DNA from 4 places in the Pseudomonas sp. SJZ078 genome. Region 1 is predicted to be linked to each of the others. Evidence: predicted binding sites of a transcription regulator. Region 1 holds the regulator's gene; each other region holds the start of a gene.
The links. Region 1 encodes FliA, which starts transcription of late flagellar genes. Its sites were predicted from a motif close to CTAAAGTTTNNNNNNNNNNNGCCGNTAA; they were not measured.
Positions count from the first base shown of each region.

Region 1 (3,175 bases):
TAACCGCCGCCTACCACAGCTACAAGCGCTGCGGACTGGCCGGTTGCATCCTGACCAAGCTGGACGAAACGGCAAGCCTGGGCGAGGTCTTGAGCCTGGCGATCGGTCACGATCTGCCGGTGGCGTACCTGACCGACGGGCCGCGGATCCCGGATGATTTGCATCTGCCGCGCCGCCACCAACTGGTCAGCCGTGCCGTGAGTGTGCAAATGCAGGACGAACCCAGCGAAGAAGCCATGGCTGATATGTTCGCTGATATCTACCACAGCCCGACCAAGCAGGTTGGCTGAGGTAATCATGAATACTTTTTGTACCTACATCGATGGTCTGCCAGGCAATGTTCCGTATGTGAACGCGCAGCCAGTAATGTGGCCTCCGTCTAAGTAAGACAGGTAAAGAACGAACATGGGCAGCATGCATCCCGTACAGGTGATCGCGGTGACCGGCGGCAAAGGTGGCGTCGGCAAGACTAACGTGTCAGTGAACTTGTCCCTGGCTCTGGCAGAGCTTGGCCGACGGGTCATGCTGCTGGACGCCGACCTGGGCCTGGCGAACGTCGATGTGCTGTTGGGACTCACACCCAAGCGCACGCTGGCGGACGTGATCGAGGGCCGCTGCGAGCTGCGTGACGTGCTGCTGCAGGGGCCGGGCGGGATTCGCATCGTGCCGGCCGCCTCCGGCACCCAGAGCATGGTTCATCTGACGCCGGCCCAGCACGCCGGCCTGATCCAGGCATTCAGCGACATCGGTGACAACCTCGACGTGCTGGTAATCGACACGGCGGCGGGCATCGGTGATTCGGTCGTCAGCTTCGTGCGCGCCGCCCAGGAAGTGCTGCTGGTGGTCTGTGACGAGCCTACCTCCATCACCGATGCCTACGCCCTGATCAAGCTCTTGAACCGCGACTACGGCATGAACCGCTTCCGCGTCCTGGCCAACATGGCCCAGAGCCCGCAGGAGGGGCGCAACCTGTTCGCCAAGTTGACCAAGGTCACCGATCGTTTCCTGGACGTTGCCCTGCAATACGTCGGTGCCGTGCCGTACGACGAGAGCGTACGCAAGGCGGTCCAGAAGCAACGTGCCGTCTATGAAGCCTTTCCCCGTTCCAAATGCGCGCTGGCATTCAAGGCAATCGCCCAGAAGGTCGATACCTGGCCGCTGCCGGCCAATCCGCGCGGGCATCTGGAATTTTTCGTCGAGCGTCTCGTGCAACAAACAGCAGGGCCCGTGTTATGACAGCCAGCGGTTACAACCACCTCTACAAGAAATCGGCACGGGACGCCCAATACGAGTTGATCGAGCGTTATGCGCCCTTGGTCAAGCGCATCGCCTATCACTTGTTGGCGCGGTTGCCGGCCAGTGTGCAGGTCGAGGACCTGATCCAGGCGGGCATGATCGGCCTGCTCGAAGTGGCGAACAAATACGACGCCAGCAAGGGCGCCAGTTTCGAGACCTACGCCGGCATCCGCATTCGCGGCGCGATGCTCGACGAAGTCCGCAAGGGCGACTGGGCACCCCGTTCGGTGCATCGCAATACCCGCATGGTCAGTGACGCCATTCGCGCTATTGAAGCGAAAACCGGACGAGACGCTAAAGATCACGAGGTTGCGGCCGAACTCCAGTTGAGTCTCGATGATTATTACGGGATTTTGAACGATACCTTGGGCAGCCGCCTGTTCAGTTTCGACGACCTGTTGCAGGACGGCGATCATGATGGGCTGCACGAGGACGGCGCGAGTACTCACATGGAGCCTGCGCGTGACCTGGAAGACGAACGTTTCCAGAGCGCGTTGGCCGATGCGATTGCCAATTTGCCGGAGCGTGAGCGACTGGTCTTGGCGCTGTACTACGACGAAGAGCTGAATCTCAAGGAAATCGGTGAGGTCCTGGGGGTCAGCGAATCGCGGGTCAGTCAGTTACACAGCCAGTGCGCCGCCCGTTTGCGGGGGCGTTTGGGGGAGTGGCGAGCGCGCTGACAGTCGGTTCGGGTGCCCCGGACCGTCGTCGGATGCTGTACCGGATTGATTGAAATGGCGCGTTCAGGTGCTGTACGCGTTTAAGTCTGCTTGGAGGTCGAATTGGACAAGAACATGAAAATCCTCATCGTTGATGACTTTTCAACGATGCGGCGGATCATAAAAAACCTGTTGCGTGACCTTGGGTTCACCAACACGGTCGAGGCCGACGATGGCACCACTGCCATCCCGGTTCTCAATAGCGGGAGCATCGACTTTCTGGTGACTGACTGGAACATGCCCGGCATGACCGGTATCGACTTGCTGCGCCATGTGCGCGCCGATGAAAAACTCAAGCACCTTCCTGTGTTGATGGTCACCGCCGAAGCCAAGCGCGAGCAGATCATCGAAGCGGCCCAAGCCGGTGTGAACGGCTATGTGGTCAAACCCTTCACGGCCCAGGCGTTGAAAGAAAAGATCGAAAAGATCTTCGAACGCATCGGTTAACGGCGCCACGGGGGAGCTATGGAGAATAATGAAGCTTCAATGGGCGATTTCGAATCGACCCTGAAAAAACATGCCCGCGAACTGGTCGACAGCCTTGAGAAAGGTCGTTTCGGCGATGCAGTCCAGATGATCCACGAGCTCAATCAGACCCGGGATCGTGGTCTGTACCAGGAAGTCGGCAAGCTCACCCGTGAATTGCACAGCGCGATCGTCAATTTCCAGATCGATCCGAACACCCCCCAGGCCGAGGAGGTCTCGCAGATCACCGACGCGACCGAGCGGCTGTCCTACGTGGTCAAGCTGACCGAGGCCGCCGCCAACCGCACCATGGACCTGGTGGAAAGCGCCACGCCGTTGGTCAATGGCCTTGGCGATGAAGCCCAGGCCTTGAGCGCCGACTGGGCCCGTTTCATGCGTCGTGAAGTCGGCGCAGAGGAATTCCGCGACCTGGCGCGTCGGGTCGACGGTTTTCTGACACGCAGCAGCGCCGATAACCGCGCGGTCGCGAGCAACCTCAACGACATTCTGCTGGCCCAGGACTACCAGGACCTGACCGGTCAGGTGATCAAGCGCGTCACCCAATTGGTCACCGAAGTCGAAGGCAATCTGCTCAAGCTGGTGTTGATGGCCAGCCAGGTCGACCGCTTTGCGGGCATTGAACACGACCGTGAAGCGATGCTTGCCGAAAAAGATCCACAAAAACATCTCTCTCA
Region 1 is NZ_VIUG01000012.1:30,963-34,137, reverse strand. It holds gene flhF (flagellar biosynthesis protein FlhF) at 1-290, shown strand, start outside; gene fleN (flagellar synthesis regulator FleN) at 406-1,236, shown strand; gene fliA (RNA polymerase sigma factor FliA) at 1,233-1,976, shown strand; gene FBY02_RS13215 (chemotaxis response regulator CheY) at 2,091-2,462, shown strand; gene FBY02_RS13210 (protein phosphatase CheZ) at 2,481-3,175, shown strand, end outside.

Region 2 (3,175 bases), on a different contig from region 1:
GTGGCGGCTTTGTACTCGCAACGGGTGTGCGGTATCGCGGTTGCAGGTGAGCATGATTTCACCGCGCAGCAGGGTCACCCGGCGATGGTCGGCGTTGAAGTCCACGTTGGCGGCACTGTGGGTGTTGAGTTCAAGTCGGGTACCGTCCGGCAGTTGGAAGCCGCGTCGTTCACCCGTGGCGGTGGCGAAGTCGGCGCTCCACGGTTGCCATTGCGAATTTTTCCCCAGCCATGCTGCGCCACCCACCAGCACGAGGCCCGACAGCAGCTTCAGTGCCTGGCGACGAGCAAGGCCCTTGGCACTGTTTTCCAAGGTATCGAGGGCCGTATGAACGCCGGGCACTGCCCGTAGGTTCGCGGTCAGTTCGCTGTGCAGCGATTGCACCCGTTGCCAGGCCAGTTCGTGGGCCGGGTCGGTAGCGCGCCAGGCGTCACACTGTCGGCGCAGGGCGGGATCGCAAGCGTGGTCGCGCAGGCGCAGCAACCAATTGATCGCTTGCCTGACGACCTGCTGCGGCGGGCCGCTGCGGTGGATCCGGGTGTTATCCAGCGGCTCAGCTTTCATAGCGCAACACATAGCAGTGGTATAGCGCATCGGCCACATGACGCTCCACCGAGCGCAACGAGATACCCATCTGTTCGGCGATCTGCTTGTAGGTCAGGCCCTCGCACTGGGCCAGCACAAAGGCCCGGCGTACTTTCGGCTTGAGGCCTTCGAGCATCCGCGCAATGGCTTCCAGCAGTTCCAGGATCAAGGCTTGGGCTTCGGCACCCGGGGTTTCGGCTTGTGGCAGGTGGGCGATGGTTTCGAGGTAGGCGCGCTCGATTTCTTCCCGCCGCCAGTGGTCGATCACCAGGCCCTGGGCGATGGTGCGCAGGAATGCCCGCGGAGCCTTGAGTTCCAGGCGCTCGCTGCGTTGCAACAGGCGGACGAACGTGTCGTGGGCCAGGTCCGCCGCATCGGCAGCATTGCCCAATCGGCTGCGCAGCCATGTATTGAGCCAGCCGTGATGATTGCTGTAGAGCGCCTGTACTGCAAACTCGGAAGATGACATGAACGCGACGGGCCTGACGTTGCAAATGATAATGTGTCGCATTGTCATCATGGGCTGGTGAATTTGCAACCACCGTTCACCCCGCCGGGGCCTTCCGTCGCCCATTTCTTCTAAACGCTAATTTTTTCCAGCCTTTGGCCGACAGCTTGATATGTGTGCACCAAAGTGGAGCAGGCCACACGTCCTGCCCGCGCTGTTACATGGATCGTGCAACCGGAACGCACCCCCACTCCCTGCATAAGAAGCCTCATCGATGAATTTGAAATTCAGTCATAAAATCCTTCTGGCCGCCTCTGGTGTGGTGGTTCTGGCGTTTGCCCTGTTCACCCTCTACAACGATTATCTGCAACGCAACACCATCGGCCGCAGCCTCGAATCTTCCATCGAGCAATCCGGTGACCTGACGGCCAGCAGCGTGCAGAACTGGATGAGCGGGCGCGTGCTGGTGCTGGAAAACCTGGCGCAGAACATTGCGCACCAGGGTGCTAACGCCGATCTGGCGGGGTTGGTCGACCAGCCGGCGCTGACGTCGAATTTCCAGTTCACTTACGTAGGCCAGGCCAACGGGGTATTCACCCAGCGTCCTGACGCAAAAATGCCCGACGGCTACGACCCGCGTCAGCGCCCTTGGTACAAACAGGCGGTGAGCGCCGACAAGACCATGCTGACCCCACCTTATTCGGCCGCCGTCGGTGGGCTGGTGGTGACCATTGCCCTGCCGGTGAAGAAGAGCGGTGAATTGCTGGGTGTGGTGGGCGGCGATCTCAGCCTGGATACCCTGGTTAAAATCATCAACTCGGTGGACTTCGGTGGCATCGGCCATGCTTTCCTGGTCAGTGGTGACGGTCAGGTGATCGTCAGCCCGGACAAGGACCAGGTGATGAAGAACCTCAAGGACATCTACCCCGGTACGCCTGTGCGCATCGGCAAAGGTATCCAGGACGTCGAGCTGAACGGGCAGGATCGTATCCTTTCGTTCACTCCGGTGACCGGCCTGCCGGGCGCCGAGTGGTACATCGGCCTGTCGATCGACAAGGCCAAGGCCTATGCGCCGCTGAGCCAGTTCCGTACATCCGCGCTGATTGCGATGTTTGTCGCGGTCGCGGCCATCGCGTTGCTGCTGAGCCTGTTGATTCAGGTATTGATGCGTCCGCTGACCACCATGGGCCGTGCCATGCAGGACATTGCCCAGGGCGAAGGCGACCTGACCCGGCGTCTGGTCGTGCAAGGCAAGGATGAGTTCGCGGTGTTGGGTGGCTCGTTCAACCAGTTCGTGGAGCGGATCCACGCCTCGATTTCCGAAGTGTCGTCCGCCACCCGCCAGGTGCATGACCTGTCGCAGCGCGTGATGACGTCGTCCAACGCCTCTCTCGTCGGTTCGGATGAACAGAGCGCCCGCACCAATAGCGTGGCGGCAGCCATCAACCAGCTGGGTGCCGCGACCCAGGAAATCGCCCGCAATGCCGCCGACGCCTCGCAACAGGCCAGCGGTGCCAGCGAACAGGCCGACGACGGTCGTCAGGTAGTTGAAAAAACCATCCAGGCCATGACGGAGCTGTCGCAGAAAATCAGCCTTTCGTGCACCCAGATCGAAACCCTGAACGCCAGCACCGACAACATCGGGCACATCCTGGACGTGATCAAGGGCATTTCCCAGCAGACCAATCTGCTGGCCTTGAACGCCGCCATCGAAGCGGCGCGCGCCGGTGAAGCCGGACGTGGTTTCGCGGTGGTGGCCGATGAAGTGCGCAACCTGGCGCACCGCACCCAGGAGTCGGCGGAAGAAATCCACAAGATGATCACCTCGCTTCAGGTCGGCTCCCGTGAAGCGGTGATGACGATGAACGCCAGCCAGATGTCCAGCGAAGAAAGCGTGGAAGTGGCCAACCAGGCCGGCCTGCGGCTGGTCAGCGTGACGCAGCGGATCGGTGAAATCGATGGCATGAACCAGTCGGTGGCCGCCGCGACCGAAGAACAGAGCGCCGTGGTGGAAACCCTCAACATGGATGTCAGCCACATCAACCTGCTGAATCAGCAAAGCGTGGCCAACCTCAATGAAACCCTGAAGGACTGCGATGCCTTGTCCCAACAGGCCAATCGGCTGAAGCAACTGGTGGACAG
Region 2 is NZ_VIUG01000022.1:67,212-70,386, reverse strand. It holds gene FBY02_RS18990 (FecR domain-containing protein) at 1-564, opposite strand, end outside; gene FBY02_RS18985 (sigma-70 family RNA polymerase sigma factor) at 554-1,054, opposite strand; gene FBY02_RS18980 (methyl-accepting chemotaxis protein) at 1,308-3,175, shown strand, end outside.
Region 2: a site for FliA is predicted at 1,172-1,199, ahead of FBY02_RS18980 (methyl-accepting chemotaxis protein). Genes of this name have one in related genera too.

Region 3 (3,175 bases), on a different contig from region 1:
TCACCGTTGGGCAGCGTTATGGAAAGCCTGTGGTACTGAAAGTTGACGCCCTTCGAATGCACCAGCAGGGTTTCAGGTTCTTCCAGGCCGAAAATGGGGTTTGGTTAACGGACAGGCATGCACCAAGGAAGGCCCTGGCGAGAGATCGCATAAACTTTTCTTCACCCTGCCCACGGCTGTTATTCGGTAAAGTCCCCTCGCTCATTCAAGAAACTAAGGTTTAGCCCGCTCTCCCGCGGGCTTTTTTTTGCCTTCGATTCAGGCGGAGGGCTGTACGTCACCCAGCTCAGGCAGGCGTTGCGCGCCCTGCGATGAAACCCTGGGCGATACAGGTTGCTCCAAGGCCGCTCGCCCATAAAAGGCCAATGCCATCAGCCAACAACTCAACCAGACGAAGATCCCCGCCCAAAAGGTGTGGGACATGTAGTGCCATCCCTGTAGGACTCGCGTTGTGCCGTAGACAAACCCTAAGGCCAGCGCCCCGTACATCAGCGCTTTCGAGTGACGCCAGCGATAGCGGCGTGCGACGAAGTATAGCGCCAGCATGGTAAAGCCTCCGGAGGCATGTCCACCGGGCCAGCAGCGCCCCTCCCCGGCGACTTTCAGCAGGTTGAAGTTCTGGTACCACTCCTTGTGTTCGATCTTGCCGGCGTACTGGGTGGTTTCCACCGGGCAGTACACGCTGGTATGGCCCTTGAGGTAATGAATGACACCGGTACTGAGGGAAAAAGCAAAGACGACATAGAGGAAATCACGACGGTGTTTGTAGGCAAAACGCAGCGGCTTACTCAACCTGAGTTTGTCCAACAGACGCAGCAGCCCAGGGCGCTTCTCCGGCCGGAATATCGGCCAGAAAAACGACAACAGCGCACCGACGATGGCCGCCTCGCCGGTCCAGTTGGGTATGACCCTGGCCCACTTGTGGGTGATTTTCTCGAACAGGTGCACATGCTCCAACGGGAACACTTGGTGTACGGGGTCGTAGAAGAAATCACTGATGGCGATGTCGATGCGGGTCATGTCGAACAACAGGAACACCACCGCGGCACAGAGCAACGGAATTCCGAGATTAAGCCCATAGAAACGGGCGCGAGCAGACGTCAGCATGGGCTGTCCTAGTCGTGGGAAAAGTTACTGAAACGTCACCGAGCGCCAGTCAGACGCTTCGATAAAACCGAGCAACCGAGGCACTTGTGGTTCGGCGGTGGAAACAAACAGCGACGCACCATAGCCAAACGTCGAGGTCGGTCGCTTGAGCGAGGTTTCCAATGCCTGCATGCATTCGCTATGGGTCACCAGGATCAGGTTGTGCCCGGCCACCTTGTGGGCCAGGGCGTTGCGCAGCAGGTCACGCCGGCAGTTGATCAACCAATCGTCGCCAGCGCTCACCTTGTTGAACATGTACCCCGCCGTCTGGGCCGTGCGGGTGGCCGGACTGTTGTAGATGTCGGTGTTATCCAGGCCCAGTTGCTCGAACCGGGCACCAAGACCTACCGCGACGGCACGGGCCCGGTCAGTGATGCCGGCAGGATCGTTCAGGCACGCAGCCTTGGAGTGATCGCAGCGCTCGACATGGCGCACCAACACGATCATTTCCCCCTTGGCCCAGCCTTCGGCCAACGTCCGGGCGCCGGCGACGTTGCCATGGGCCAGGTCCGGCACCGCCGCCGGGCTCAGCAACCAGAGGGTCAACGGAATCACGAGCAATGCCGAGGCCAGGATGACTGCGGCGTTTTGGTAGCGGGCAAACCGGCTTGTCTCGATCGAACGCGTCAAGCCGAAAAAACTCAGTCTCAGTTCCACATCAAGCCGCCCCGACGGCATCCACCCCAGTCATTCGATGGCGTGACAGTAGAGACGGCGGCGTAGGCAGGCAGTGAAATGGATGTGAAAAAAAGCTTGGTACACGCGCCTGAAGATTCGCTGACGTGCAGGATCCCGGGGAAAAAAACTTTCAGATATCGAACCGGTGGCCGATACAGGCCTGCTCCCTATTTTGCTGGCTTAACAACAACAATCTTCCAGCCAACCGACGATCAAGCAGTACAACGTTCCTGGAGGAATTTGATGAATAGCTGGTTTGGCAACATTAGCGTAAACATAAAACTGGGCCTGGGCTTCGGCCTGGTGCTGCTCCTGACCTGCATCCTGGCCGTGACCGGTTGGAACAGCCTGGGCGGGCTGATCGACCGCAGCAACTGGATGAGCGACATCACCCAGCTCAACGCCGGGCTGACCAAGCTTCGGGTCACTCGCTTGCAATACATGTTGACCAACGGCGACGAGACGGCCGCACAGACTGTGCAGACCACCCTTGATGGTTTCGTGGCGCAACAGAATGCGCTGCTGAGCAGCTTCAAGAGCCCGGAGAACGTCAAGCTGCTCAAGGCGCAGAGCGCGACCATCGGCGCCTACCAGACGTCCCTGAACAAAATGCGCAGCGCCTACCGCACCGGCAACACGGCCCGCGACGCCATGGGTGCCAACGCCGAAACGGCTTACAAACTGATCGAGGTGATTGGCGCCGATGTGGCGCAGATGACTCCGGGCGATGAGCGCTTCGCACAGTTCCAGGCGATCACCCAGGCGAAACAGGCGTTCATGCTGGCCCGCTATGAAGTCCGCAGCTATACCGCCAACAGCAATGCCGATACGGAACAGAAAGCCGTCGCCCAACTGGACGCCGCCATCGCATCGCTCAAACCGCTGAACCTGCATTTCGCCAGCACTCGTCAAGATGAACTGCGCCAGCTGGAAAACGCCCTGAGCCAATACCGCAGTGCCTTGCAGGCCTTCAAGTCGGCCACTGCCGACGCCGTGCAGGCGCGCAAGGAAATGACCGAGCAAGGCGCGACCATCGTCAACCAGAGCGAACAGCTGTATCAGATCCAGCTGGACCGCCGCGACGCCGAAAGCGCCCAGGCCCGCACGCTGCAATTGATCAGTACGTTGCTCGCCCTGCTGGTGGGCATCATTGCCGCCGTGATCATCACGCGACAGATCACCCGGCCGCTGAGCGAAACCCTGACCGTGGTCGAACGCATTGCCAACGGCGACCTGTCGCACAACGTCATCGTCACCCGCCGCGATGAACTGGGTGTGCTGCAGCAGGGCATTGCCCGCATGGGCGTGACCCTGCGCGACCTTATCAGCGGCATCCGTGATGGCGTGACCC
Region 3 is NZ_VIUG01000034.1:13,366-16,540, forward strand. It holds gene FBY02_RS23485 (RNA 2'-phosphotransferase) at 1-224, shown strand, start outside; gene FBY02_RS23490 (phosphatase PAP2 family protein) at 259-1,107, opposite strand; gene FBY02_RS23495 (histidine phosphatase family protein) at 1,132-1,803, opposite strand; gene FBY02_RS23500 (methyl-accepting chemotaxis protein) at 2,068-3,175, shown strand, end outside.
Region 3: a site for FliA is predicted at 1,953-1,980, ahead of FBY02_RS23500 (methyl-accepting chemotaxis protein). Genes of this name have one in related genera too.

Region 4 (3,175 bases), on a different contig from region 1:
CACCCAGGTCGGCTTGTTACTGCCGTGACGTCAAACCCAGGCCAGCAGATGGCCGCCCAGGAACAACTGGTCGACCCAGAACGCTTGGTGCAGCAGCACGATGAACCAGAACACCACCTGGAACGACACCTTGCGGGTCTTGTGTCGAAAGACCTGTTGGGCCAGCAACGCCCCCGGCCAGCCGCCGGCCAGCTCCACGGCGTGCAGTACGTTCTCGGGGGTGCGCCAGGCGTCGGAGCGCGCCTTGCGCTTGTCACTCCAGTACAGCAGGAATGCCACGACGCTGACGACTCCATAGGCCGTCAACGGCACCCATGACGCTTCCTGCAGCCCTAGCAGCAGCGAGCCCGTCAACGGCAGCGCGCACAGCAGCGCGAACACGATCAACTTGAGCCGCAGGTTCTGCACCACCCCTCCGGTATGGCGAGCGGCGTGCCTGCGAGTGCCGGAATCGTTCATGGCCGGGCGGTCGCCCAATCGACCCAACCGAATTGCCAGGTCGCCAGGATCAACAAGCCGAACACGATCCGATACCAGGCGAACACCGCATAGCTGTGGCTGGCGATGAACCGCAGCAGTCCCCTGACCGCGATCATGGCGAAGATGAACGCGGTGACGAAACCGATGGCGAACACCGGGAAATCCGCCGGTACGAAGAGCGCACGGTACTTGTAGCCCGAATACACAGCCGCACCCACCATGGTCGGCATGGCCAGGAAGAAAGAGAACTCGGTCGCGGTCTTGCGCGAGAGGCCGAACAGCAACCCGCCGATGATGGTCGAGCCGGAACGGGAGGTGCCGGGAATCATCGCCAGGCACTGGGCCATACCAACCTTGAGTGCATCCTTCCAAGTGATCTCGTCCACCGTTTCGGCGTGTACTTCATGCTGGCGCTGCTCGGCCCACAGCATGATGAAACCACCCACCACCAGCGCGGCGGCCACGGTGATCGGGTTGAACAGGTATTCGTGAATCAGATCGGCAAACAGCACGCCCAGCACCACGGCAGGCAGGAAGGCGATCAACAGGTTGGCGGTAAACCGCCGGGCCCCGGGCTGGGTGGGCAGACCCAACACCACAGCGAAGATCTTGCGCCGGAACTCCCAGACCACCGCCAGGATCGCGCCCAACTGGATGATGATGTTGAACGCCATGGCCCGTTCCCCGCCGAACCCGAGCAAGTCGGCGGCGATGATCTGGTGCCCCGTGCTGGATATCGGCAGGAATTCCGTCAGCCCTTCTACAATGCCAAGAATCAGTGCCTGAAAGGCCGTCCACAAATCCATTCATCCCCCAAAAGAGCCCCGTCGGACAGGCTCTCATCGATAATCAAAGTGTTATGCCATGATGCACGGCGGGTGCACGATACCCGCGCCCTTCCCCAGAAAACCAATGAAAAATCCAAGGCAGGCTCAGGTTTTGCGTTGCGAGGCCGAAATCCTATCAGACAAGCCCTCATAACACTGCCGCGTTATGACCCAGGGGGCAATCCACCGGCCGTGGATGACAAGAACAAGAAACTGGAGTGACAGCGTATGAATAGCTTGCGCAATGTGTCGATCAGCCGACGCTTGTGGCTCATCCTCGTCGTGGCCATCCTGATGGTATTCACCTTGGGCGCCCTGATGCTGAAACAGATCCACAGCGATCTCTATCAGGCCAAGGTGCAGAAAACCCAACATGTGGTCCAGACCGCCAGTGGCGTGCTGAGCTATTACCACGGCCTGGAAACCGCCGGCACCCTGACCCGCGAAGCCGCCCAGAAGCAGGCCCTCAGCGCCGTGCGAGGCTTGCGCTACAACGAGACGGATTATTTCTGGATCAATGACCTGACACCGGTCATGGTCATGCACCCCACCAACCCGAAGCTCGAAGGCCAGAATCTCTCGGCGATCCGCGACCCGAACGGCTTCGCGCTGTTCAACGAAATGGTCAGCATCGCCAAGGCCAAGGGTGCCGGGATGGTGAACTATCTGTGGCCGAAGCCGGGTGCCGAGGCACCGGTTGGGAAAACTTCCTACGTCAAACTGTTCGAGCCCTGGGGCTGGATCATCGGTTCGGGGGTGTACGTGGATGACGTACAGGCCGAGTTCCAGGCTCAACTGATCAAGGCCTCGTTGATCGGCCTGTCGATCGTATTGATCATGAGTCTGCTGCTGACCCTGATCGTGCGCAGCATCGTGCGGCCCCTGCAGGAAACGGTGAATGCCATGGCCAATATTGCCAGCGGTGAAAGCGACCTGACCCGCACCCTCGACACCCACGGTCAGGATGAAGTCACCCAACTGGCCCGACACTTCAACGCGTTTACCACCAAGTTGCGCCAAGTAGTAGGTCAGTTGCAGGATTCAGCCAGCGCGCTGGGACAGTCGTCCAATGAGCTGGGGAGCGACGCCGCCCAGGCCCAGGAACGCAGCCAGCAGCAATCGCAGCAGATGGAACTGGTTGCCACGGCGATCAACGAAGTGACCTACGGTGTGCAGGACGTGGCCAAGAACGCCGAACACGCCGCCAGTGAAATGCGCGACGCCGAATCCCAGGCCCAGCAGGGCCAGGTCAATATCGACGGCAGCTTGCAGCAGATCGACCGTCTTTCCCAGACCATCGACCAGGCGGTAGAGGTGATTCGTACCCTGGCCAGCGAAAGCACCCAGATCGGCAGCGTGCTGGAGGTGATCCGCTCCATTGCCGAGCAGACCAACTTGTTAGCCCTCAACGCGGCGATCGAGGCCGCTCGCGCCGGGGAACAGGGCCGGGGCTTTGCCGTGGTGGCCGATGAGGTGAGGTTGCTGGCCCAGCGCACGCAGAAATCCACCGCCGAGATCCAGGGGATGATCGAGCGTCTGCAAACTCACTCCGAAGCCGCGGTGAAAGTCATCGGCGACAGCAGCCGTGCCTCGCAACTGACCATCGAACAAGCAGGCCTGGCGGGCGCCAGCCTCAACGCCATTGGCCAGGCCCTGCGTAATCTCAACAGCCTGAACGCCTCCATCGCCAGCGCCACCTTGCAACAGGCCCACGTGGTAGAGGACATCAACCAGAACGTCACCCAGGCCGCCGGCCTCTCCCACAGCACCGCCCTGGCAGCGGAGCAGTCGAGCCTGGCAAGTGCACGCCTCAAGGCGCTGAGCGAACAGCTGAACAGCCTGCTCAAACAGTTCCGGGTTTGAAGCTG
Region 4 is NZ_VIUG01000001.1:129,378-132,552, reverse strand. It holds gene FBY02_RS00565 (MmcQ/YjbR family DNA-binding protein) at 1-28, shown strand, start outside; gene FBY02_RS00560 (DUF1294 domain-containing protein) at 31-459, opposite strand; gene FBY02_RS00555 (undecaprenyl-diphosphate phosphatase) at 456-1,286, opposite strand; gene FBY02_RS00550 (methyl-accepting chemotaxis protein) at 1,536-3,170, shown strand.
Region 4: a site for FliA is predicted at 1,412-1,439, ahead of FBY02_RS00550 (methyl-accepting chemotaxis protein). Genes of this name have one in related genera too.